Regions from separate parts of the Roseibium sp. QJM3NY_11 genome, predicted to be linked through region 1. Evidence: predicted binding sites of a transcription regulator. Region 1 holds the regulator's gene; each other region holds the start of a gene.
The links. Region 1 encodes PhoB, which activates phosphate uptake and scavenging genes when phosphate is short. Its sites were predicted from a motif close to TGTCATNNANCTGTCAT; they were not measured.
Positions count from the first base shown of each region.

Region 2: olsB (l-ornithine N(alpha)-acyltransferase) is a predicted target of PhoB. The motif match lies at 1,186-1,202, and genes of this name have one in related genera.
Region 3: phnC (phosphonate ABC transporter ATP-binding protein) is a predicted target of PhoB. The motif match lies at 1,740-1,756, and genes of this name have one in related genera.

Region 1 covers NZ_CM149660.1:4,716,681-4,719,954, forward strand. Annotated here, with positions in the region: gene AC0VX3_RS21615 (acetylornithine transaminase) at 1-350, opposite strand, end outside; gene AC0VX3_RS21620 (GcrA family cell cycle regulator) at 786-1,316, shown strand; gene phoB (phosphate regulon transcriptional regulator PhoB) at 1,390-2,088, opposite strand; gene phoU (phosphate signaling complex protein PhoU) at 2,280-2,972, opposite strand; gene pstB (phosphate ABC transporter ATP-binding protein PstB) at 3,005-3,274, opposite strand, start outside.
Region 2 covers NZ_CM149660.1:282,606-285,879, reverse strand. Annotated here, with positions in the region: gene AC0VX3_RS01225 (hybrid sensor histidine kinase/response regulator) at 1-1,067, shown strand, start outside; gene olsB (l-ornithine N(alpha)-acyltransferase) at 1,424-2,290, shown strand; gene AC0VX3_RS01215 (transglycosylase domain-containing protein) at 2,517-3,274, shown strand, end outside.
Region 3 covers NZ_CM149660.1:2,668,233-2,671,506, reverse strand. Annotated here, with positions in the region: gene phnC (phosphonate ABC transporter ATP-binding protein) at 1-785, opposite strand, end outside; gene phnD (phosphate/phosphite/phosphonate ABC transporter substrate-binding protein) at 782-1,654, opposite strand; gene phnC (phosphonate ABC transporter ATP-binding protein) at 1,953-2,774, shown strand; gene phnD (phosphonate ABC transporter substrate-binding protein) at 2,862-3,274, shown strand, end outside.

The DNA of each region.
Region 1 (3,274 bases):
TGACCGTTGTCATAGTGATACCGGCGCGCGCATTTGATCGCGGCTTCCATGGCTTCCGCACCGGAGTTCACGAACAGCACCTTTTCGGCAAATGTCGCCTCGCACAGCCGCCGGGCCAGGCGTTCCCCTTCCGGGATCTGGTGCAGGTTGGAAACGTGCCAGAGCTTGCCGGCCTGCTCCTGCAGCGCCTTGACCAGATGTGGGTGGCTGTGTCCGAGCGCGTTCACCGCAACCCCGGAGCCGCAATCGAGGAATCGTCGGCCGTCTGCCGTCACCAGCCAGACACCTTCCCCGTGATCGAATGCCAGTTCCGATCTTGCGTAATTCCCGAACAATGCGGTCGCGGACATAACCTCGTTGAACTCCTCAAAAACGGCCGATTCTTCAGCGTCACCGTGACGCCGCAAGGCACCTGCAAACGGTGCGCCCGGCCAAAACGCAACGTGCCGCCCGATAAGGCGGCACGCAGCAGTTTTCTTATACACTGCCCCCACCATGGACTGTCAATGGAAATGCGCCGCGGCGCTCCGACAGCGCGCGAATGGCAAATTCCTCAAAATTCTCAAGTACCTCGCCATAATTGGGGAAAAGTCGGTTCATCCCCAACTGGATTTGGGTGAACGGTTGCCTGACAAATTAACGTTATTGTAACCTCTGGGACATCACACACGAGATCTCGTGCGGCAAATCATCAAGAGGCACTAGATATGCCATCCTTAGGCGCGACTACGTGCGCTTAACACGAGGTTAATGGCTGCAGGGCAGCCCAAGAAAAGGGTGCGGCAATGAGTTGGACAAACGACCGGGTTGAGCTTCTCAAGAAGCTTTGGAGCGACGGATTGAGCGCGAGCCAGATCGCAGGCGAGCTGGGTGGTGTCACGCGCAACGCCGTCATCGGCAAGGTGCACCGTCTGGGCCTGTCCGGCCGGGCCAAATCAACCTCTTCCAGCGCGAAGCCGCGGCGGGCCCGTCCCGCTTCGACCGGTGCCGCAACGCCGAAGAGACCCGCCCAGCAACCGCAATCCATCGGCGCGACGGCGCTGAAAGCAGATTTTGCTCCGGCCCCGGCCATCGTACCCAAGCCGGCCGTTGAGCCGATTGCGGATCTTGTGCCGATCTCGCAGCGGGCAAGTATTCTGACGCTTACGGAGCGGACCTGCAAATGGCCGATCGGCGATCCGGCGACCGATGATTTCTATTTCTGCGGCCGCCAGTCCGACCCCAGCGTTCCCTATTGCACCCATCACTGCAAGATCGCCTACCAGCCCATGGCCGACCGCCGCCGCGATCGCAAGGTTGTCGCCCAGGCGGGCTGACCGCAGACATCGCGTTCCCATACAGCAAAAACCCGCCGACATGGCGGGTTTTTTCGTATCAGGCTGCCGCGTTTCAGGCGGAGACGGTGAACTGATCGTTGAAGGCATAGCCCGCACCCCGGACGGTCCGGATCGGGTCCTTGGCCTTGCCCTTGTTGAGAGCCTTGCGCAAACGGCCGACATGCACATCGACCGTGCGTTCGTCGACGTAGACGTCATGACCCCAGACACCGTCCAGCAACTGCTCGCGGGAGAACACCCGGCCCGGAGACGTCATCAGGAATTCCAGCAGCCGGAATTCTGTCGGACCCAGGTGGATTTCCTTGGCATTGCGACGCACACGGTGGGTTTCCCGGTCCAGCTCGATGTCTCCGGACCGCAGCATGGTGGAGACCACTTCCGGACTGGCCCGGCGCAGGATCGCCCGCACGCGCGCCATCAATTCCGGTACGGAGAACGGCTTGACGACATAATCGTCGGCGCCGGTGGACAAGCCCCGAATTCGCTCCGCTTCTTCACCCCGCGCCGTGAGCATGATCACGGGCAGCCGCTCCGTGTCCTCGCGTGCGCGCAGCCTGCGGCACAGCTCGATGCCTGACAACCCCGGCAGCATCCAGTCGAGCAGAAGAAGGTCGGGCTGGCTTTCCCGAAGCCGGATTTCGGCCTCGTCACCCCGGACACACGCTTCGACAGCGTAGCCCTCTGCTTCCAGATTGTATCTTAGTAGAAGGCTGAGGGGTTCTTCGTCTTCAACGATGAGCACCTTCGGCATACATCTCGCTCCAATTTCGGCAACCGGCGCAACAGGTCCCTGACCTGGCGCCGGCCGGTTCTTTTTCCGTGATCAATCTCGACGGAACCTTACGTATCGTGCTTGCGTCTGACCGGGCACGAAATGCTTTGCGACTTGTGACCCGGTCAACATTCGGGTGTCCGTTCGCTTCCGATTGAACCTTTGGTGACCTAGGCGCCGGTTTCGTCGACTTTCGCACGGTCTTCCGGCAAACGGTCGCCTGTGACCATGTAATAGACGTTCTCGGCAATGTTGGTCGCATGATCGCCGATCCGCTCGATGTTCTTTGCGCAGAACAGCAGATGGACGCATTGGGTGATCACCCGCGGATCTTCCATCATGTAGGTCAGCAGCTCGCGGAACAAAGACGTATAGATGGCGTCGATTTCCGCGTCGGCTTCCTGTACGCGGCGGGCTTCCTCCGCGTCCTTGCGCGCATAGGCATCCAGCACCCGCTTGAGCTGCGCGAGGGCAAGCTCCGTCATGTGCTCGACACCGATCGCAAGCTTCTTGGACTGCAGGTCGCTGTCGATCGCGATGGCCCGTTTGGCGACGTTCTTCGCCAGATCACCGACACGCTCCAGATCGTTGGAGATGCGGGTTGCCGCGGTGATCTCGCGAAGGTCCTGGCCCATCGGTTGACGGCGCGCGATCAACTCGATCAGCTTGCTTTCGACTTCCTGCTGAAGACGGTCCAGACGGGCGTCCTTGTCGATCGTCGACCTCGCCAGCTCCAAATCCTGGGAAACCAGTGCGGAAATGGCGTCGGCAAACGCCTTTTCGGCCAGTCCACCCATTTCGGCGACCTTGCCGGCCATGGCCGTCAGTTCTTCATCATAAGCCGAGACTGTATGTTCAGCCATTCTGTAGTCCCCTTGAGATTTACGGAAATCGCCTAGCCGAAGCGGCCAGTGATGTAGTCCTGTGTACGTTTGTCTTTCGGATTGGTGAAGATGTCTTCTGTCAGACCTTCCTCAACCAGCACGCCGAGGTGGAAGAATGCGGTACGCTGAGACACGCGGGCGGCCTGCTGCATGGAGTGCGTCACGATCACGATCGTGAAGTTCTCGCGCAGTTCGTCGATCAGTTCTTCCACCTTGGCCGTGGCGATCGGATCAAGCGCCGAACACGGCTCATCCATCAGGATCACTTCCGGGCTGACGGC
Region 2 (3,274 bases), 1.4 Mb from region 1:
TGCGCGACACCGGGATCGGCTTCGATGCGGAAGAAGCCGGACGCCTGTTCCAGGAATTCGAACAGGTCGACCACGGCCCTGCCCGCAAGTTTGGCGGTACCGGGCTTGGCCTGGCGATCGCGCAGCGGCTCGCGGGCCTCATGGGCGGTGAAATTTCGGCCCGGCCTGCCGGCGGAGGCGGCGCCCATTTCCGTGTCTCCTTGCCGGTTCCCGAAAGTCTGTTGGCGGACAGGGACCAGCGTCTGGAGCAGGTCGTGGGCCGCAGGATCGTTTTTGTCAGCAACAGCCGGATCGAATGCCCGCTGCTGGCCGGGCGCCTGCAACAGCATCAGGCCGAAGTGAAGGTGCTGGCCCCCGGCAATCCCGAACTCGACACCTGCCTTGCGAGCGCGGACCTTCTGATCGTCGACAACGGGGCGCTCTCCGACAGCGGCGGCTGGCTCGCCTCCGCGCGGCTGACGGGATGCAGGGCACCCGCCATCGTCATGATCGCGCCGCCGGAGCGTGAGCGCCTGGAGAACCTGCGCGCAGCCGGCTACGCGGCCTATCTGATCAGGCCGGTGCGCATCGAGACTCTGGTCCAGATCTTCTCGGGCCTGCTGGGCGACGAAGGCATGGACCACGCCTGGGATGTCAGCGCCGAACCGCTGAGCAACAGCTTCCTGTCCAGCCGCTACAAGATGCCCGCGCGGCCCTTGCGCCTGCTTGTTGCCGAAGACAACGATATCAACCGGCTCCTCAGCGAGGCGATGCTGCGCAAGCTCGGCCATGTGCCTGTCATGGTTGTTGACGGCGAGAGGGCGGTCGAGGCGGCAGCGGACGGGTCCTACGACGCCATCCTGATGGATCTCCACATGCCCGGCCTCGACGGATTTCAGGCGATCCGCCAGATCCGCGCGGATGAACAGGCCGAAGGCCGCCCGGCTGTGCCGGTGCTGATCGTCACGGCCGATGTCATGAAGGATGCCCGCGACAAGGCGGCGGAAGTCGGGGCGGCGGGCTATCTGACCAAACCGCTGTCCGTCGAAGCCATTTCGGATGCCCTGTCCGAAGTTGGCCGCGCCTGAGGAATGTGCCGCGGTCTCGCGTGTCCGTGAACATCCACCGACGGACCCTGCCGTGTAATACCAACCCCCGCGAACAGGCGTATCCTGCGTGCCGGCAAGGCACGGGAAAAAAATCTGGTGTCATCCGGTTGTCGGAATAGTATGTTCTACGGCGTGGTCCAAGCACAGCCACCGGGCCGGGGATTGTTGTTCCCGCGTAGGTAAATTGGCGGGTGAATCAGTCAATAGCCTCAGAGACCGATCGATGTGCGCCAATGGGAAGACATGAGGGTGGAATGTCCATAATGCGGCAAGGACTGTTTTCTCCGAGGAATCTGGTCCGCAAATTCACGCCTGCAATGCGCCCCGACGCAAACATGGCGAACGTTCAGCGTCCCGGCACCGCGCTCCGCACCCCTGTCAAGACCGGCGAAACACTTGGCCGAATCGGGTCGCTTGAAGTCCGCATGGCCCGGAACTTCAAGGAAGTCAAAAAGGCGCAGCGTCTCCGCTACGAGGTTTTCTACGAGGAAATGTCGGCCATTCCCGACGCACACACCCTTGCGACCCGCCGGGATGCCGATCCGTTCGATGCTTATTGCGATCATCTGCTCGTCGTCGATCACGCTTCGCTGAAGCGCAACAAGCTTGGCCGGCTGAAACCGGAAATCGTCGGCACCTACCGGATCCTGCGTCAGGAAATGGCGGACCGGAACGGTGGTTTCTACACCGCCGCCGAATACGACATTCAGGCCCTGATCGATGCCAATCCGGACAAGCGGTTCATGGAACTCGGTCGCTCCTGCGTGCTGAAACCCTACCGCAACAAGAAAACCGTCGAGCTGCTCTGGCACGGGATCTGGGCCTATGTTCTGCGCCACAAGATCGACGTGATGCTTGGCTGCGCGTCGATCGAGGGCATCTGTCCCGACACGCTCGCCGGCCAGTTGTCCTTCCTGCACCACAATGCCCGCGCCCCGGAAGAATGGCGCGTGCGCGCGGTGGCAGACCGCTATGTGGACATGAACCGCCTGCCGGCCGAACAGGTCAACTCCAGGGAAGCGCTGCGTGCCCTGCCGCCGCTGGTCAAGGGGTATCTGCGCCTTGGCGCCTTCATCGGCGATGGCGCCGTCATCGATCACCAGTTCGGCACCACGGACGTGCTGATCATCATGCCGGTGTCCGAACTCAACACGCGCTACGTCAACTACTACGGCGCTGACGCAAGCCGCTACTCCAGCTAGAGCCGTCCGGCTGGTCACAGGCTTCCCGCATGTCCTTGCGGCCAGGCGAAACGCGCACCGGAACCGGTGTGCCGGCGGGTCAATCGGCTGCTCCGGCCCGGGTCTGCGAATTTCGGTAGCCTTAACGCCCCCTTAAATCACCTCACTCTAGAATCATCCCCGGGGAACCCGGTCCTTGGCCGGCGAACGCCGACCCGGTTTGGTATGGAGTAGGGAAAAGGGATCAATGGCGCCTCGGGCGAAACGCCAGCCGCGTGTTGAACCGACATTCGGACAGTCGGGCAGCAGCCTGCTTGACCTGCGGCTGAAACCGCAGGACCGCCCGGCTGCGCCCGCTTCAAAATCTTCCGGCAAGGCGAAGTCCCGCAAACCTGCCGCCAAGAAGAAAACCGCTCCGAAAAAACCCGCGTCTCCCGCGCGCAAGCCAGCCAAATCCGGGGCCAAAACCGGAGCTGGCACCGGCAAGAGCCGTGCCCGGGGCGGACGCTCCGGTGCCAAGCGGCGCAGCCGCAAACGGACCCGTCGTTTTCAGCTTCCCGCCGCGCTGGGACGGCTGCTCAAGCGCGGCGTCTACTGGAGCATGGTGCTCGGCATCTGGGGCACGATCGCGGTGGTCTGCGTGGTCGGCTACTACGCCGCCTTCCTGCCGCCGACCTCCGAATGGCAGGTGCCGGCCCGGCCGCCCAACGTCAAGATCGTTGCCTCCAATGGCGCGCTGATCGCCAACCGCGGCGACACCGGCGGCGAAGCCGTGCGTCTGGAACAGTTGCCGCCCTATCTGGCCAACGCAGTGATCGCCATCGAGGACCGCCGCTACCGGTCCCATTTCGGTCTCGATCCGATCGGTCTCGCCCGCGCCATGATCATCAACCTCACCTCGGGACGCCTGCAGCAGGGCGGATCGACCCTGACCCAGCAGCTCGCCAAGAACCTTTTCCTGGAGCAGGATCGGACCATCAAGCGCAAGATCCAGGAGCTGGTTCT
Region 3 (3,274 bases), 2.0 Mb from region 1:
AGCTGGCCGCTCGGTTTGTCCAGAACGATGACACCCTGCCTGATCACAAGCACCCGGTCGCAATAGTCCAGTGCCTGTTGCACGTTGTGAGAGGTGAACAGCAGCGCGATGCCCTCCTCACCCGTCAGCTGGTGGAACAGATCCATCACCTCGCGCCCGGCGACCGGATCGAGGCTGGCCACGGGCTCGTCCGCCACGATCATCCTGGGCTGCTGCATCAGGGCCCGGGCGATCGCAACCCTCTGCGACTGACCGCCGGAGAGCTGATCGGCGCGTTTGGCCGCATGATCGGCCAGCCCCACCCGCTCAAGGCACGCCATTGCCCGTTCGCGCAGTTCGGACCGCGCAAACACCTGGGACCATCCGCGCAGCCCGCCGGAGCGGCCCAGATTGCCGTGGAGCACGTTGGTCAGTGCGGACACACGCGGCACCAGATTGTGTTTCTGGAAGACGAACCCGACATCGGCCCGAACCTTTCTGAGCTGCCGCGAATGCGCCGAGGAGATATCCTCGTCAAACAGGGCCAGCGACCCGGCTTCAGGCTCGACAAGCCTGAGCGCGCACCGCAAAGCGGTGGACTTGCCCGCACCGTTGGAGCCGATCAGAGCGACCGCCTCGCGCCGGCGCACCGAAAAGGAGACGCCGCGGAGCACCTCACGGTCCTTGCCGAAGGATTTGCGCAATCCCTCGACCCTGAGCTCGCATGGGGCCTCGGAACTCCCGGGCTGCGGCACGGCCACCGGCGCCTGGGCGTCGGCGGCACGAAGTTGGGCACTCGGCATCATTCGCCGATGAAGTTGTCGTATTGCGGGAACCCGGCGGTCGTGTACATGGACCTGACGAGACCGTAGGCACCGTCCTCGATCGCAACCAGATCCATGCCGGAATACTTGTCGTTTTCCTCATGCTGCATGATCGCGGCGATGATCGCTTCCTTGTTGTCGAGGATCGCGTCGCGGACGCCTTCGGCCGTCGCCGGATCCACATGGGCGGCAACCATCAGCATGTCGTTCGGCAGGTCGCCGGACCGGGCCACCACACGGAAGAACCCGTTCGGCACGCTGTCGTCCTTGTTGCGCACGTTCAGCCAGGAATTGTGGTTGGTGCCGATGGCCGCCACGTCGCCTTTCTTCAGGGCTTCATGGGCAATGTTGCGCGACGTGTGCAGCTTGTCGACATCCTTGACCGGGTCGACGCCGTAGTCCGCCATGAGCTGCATCGGGCACAGCATGTTGGAGGTGGAGCCGATGTCACCGAAGGCGACCTTCTTGCCCTTGAGATCCGCAGGGCGGGTGATGCCGCTGTCGGCGCGCACCACGATCGCGCAGTAATAATCGGGACGGCCGAGACCGATCAGCGGCGTGGCTTCGGTCAACGTGTTGATGACGATGTATTCCGCCGGGCCGGTGACGACAAAATCGACGCGCTTGGCGCGCAGTGCCTCGGCGGCGGCCGTGCGGCTGGTGACCGGGAAGAATTCGAACGTGTGATCGGTCGCGTTTTCAAGGGCCTCCTTGAAAGGGGCCCATTCGACCTGAAGACGCTCCAGGCCTTCCACATCCGTGACGGCCAGTTTGAAGGTGTCGGCAAAGGATGAAGACAGGGAAACGGCGAGAGCGGCGGCGGTGACCGCGGCGAATTTCAGAAAGCGCATATCGGGAACTCCGTGTGTGGCCGGTGCAAAGCCGGCAAGGCAACGGAAACGTAACGACAAGGGCGGCGCTGAAAGTGAACGTATTATGTAAATTGGACGACAATTACAAAGAGGATCGAAGCAAAAAATTTCCGAAAATTATTTTATCAATAAAAAATTGAACCATAACTTGGACTTATTATTTTTACGGCAAATAATATTCTGAAGACCGTCGCAAAACTTCATAAAAGTATAATCGTATAGACATCTGCCAAGGACGGTTTCTTGCTATGTCGCTCTCCGTTTCCAGGAGGTGTGCATGCTGGTCATTGAGCAATTGTCAAAAGAGTTCGGCAACCTGGTTGCGGTTGATGGAGTGTCGCTGGCGATCCCGCAGGGACAGATGATCGGGGTCATCGGCCGGTCGGGCGCCGGCAAGTCAACGCTGCTGCGCATGATCAACCGGCTCACCGATCCGAGCCGGGGCACCATCATCAACGAGGGCCGCAACATCACGGCGCTGCGCGGACGCGACCTGCGCCTGTGGCGGGCCTCCTGCGCCATGATCTTCCAGCAGTTCAATCTGGTGGAGCGCATGGACGTGCTGACCAACGTGATGGTCGGCCGGATTGCGCATACCGGGTTTGTCCGGGCCATGACGCGCTCCTTCACGGACGAGGATCGTGCCCGGGCCATCGAGGCGCTGGACCGGCTCGACCTGGTACCGCAGGCGCTTCAGCGCGCGGGCACGCTGTCAGGCGGCCAGCAGCAGCGGGTCGCGATCGCCAAAGCACTGGTCCAAAACCCGCGCATCATGCTCGCCGACGAGCCTATTGCCTCCCTCGACCCGGCAAACGCCACGCGGGTCATGGATGCGCTGCGCGAGATCAACAGAACCGACGGGCTGACTGTGCTGGTGAACCTGCACACGCTGGACACGGCCCGCGCCTGTTGCGACCGGATCATCGCCATGCGTGCCGGGCAGGTCCATTTCGACGGACCGCCGGATGCCCTTACCAGCGAAAAGGTTCGCGCGATCTACGGCTCGAACGACCTGTCGGCACCTATCGACGAGGCCGTCACCTCCACGTCCATGACACCTGCTACGCCCCGGCCGGCCAGACAGGCCGCCGGGGCCTGACCCGCGGGAGCGGTTGACCGCTCGCGCATCCCTGGAGCGGCCGCGGCCGCGCACCCGCCGGAGACCCCGGCGACAAGGAGCATCACCATGAAGGCCATTCTCGCAGCAGCAGTGTCCACTGCCGTTCTGGCAGCCTCCCCGGCCCTGGCGGACAGCTGGAAAGATCAGTACAAGACCATCAAGTTCGGCATCCTGTCCGGCGAAAACGAAAAGGACCGGATCGCCCGCTACACGCCTTTCGAAAAATACCTGGAACGCGAGCTCGGCGTCGAAGTCGATATCTTCACCGCCGGCTCCTATGACGGCGTGATCCAGGCGATCGCCGCCGACCAGATCGAATTCGCCTTCTTCGGCTCGTCGTCCTATGCCGCCGCCTACACCGAAACCGACGGCGGTGTCGTTCCGCTGGTATCACGGCTGCAGAAGGACGGTTCCACCGGCTATTTCTCTGTCGTCGCCGTGCGCTGCGACAGCGGCTACAAGTCGCTTGAGGACCTCAA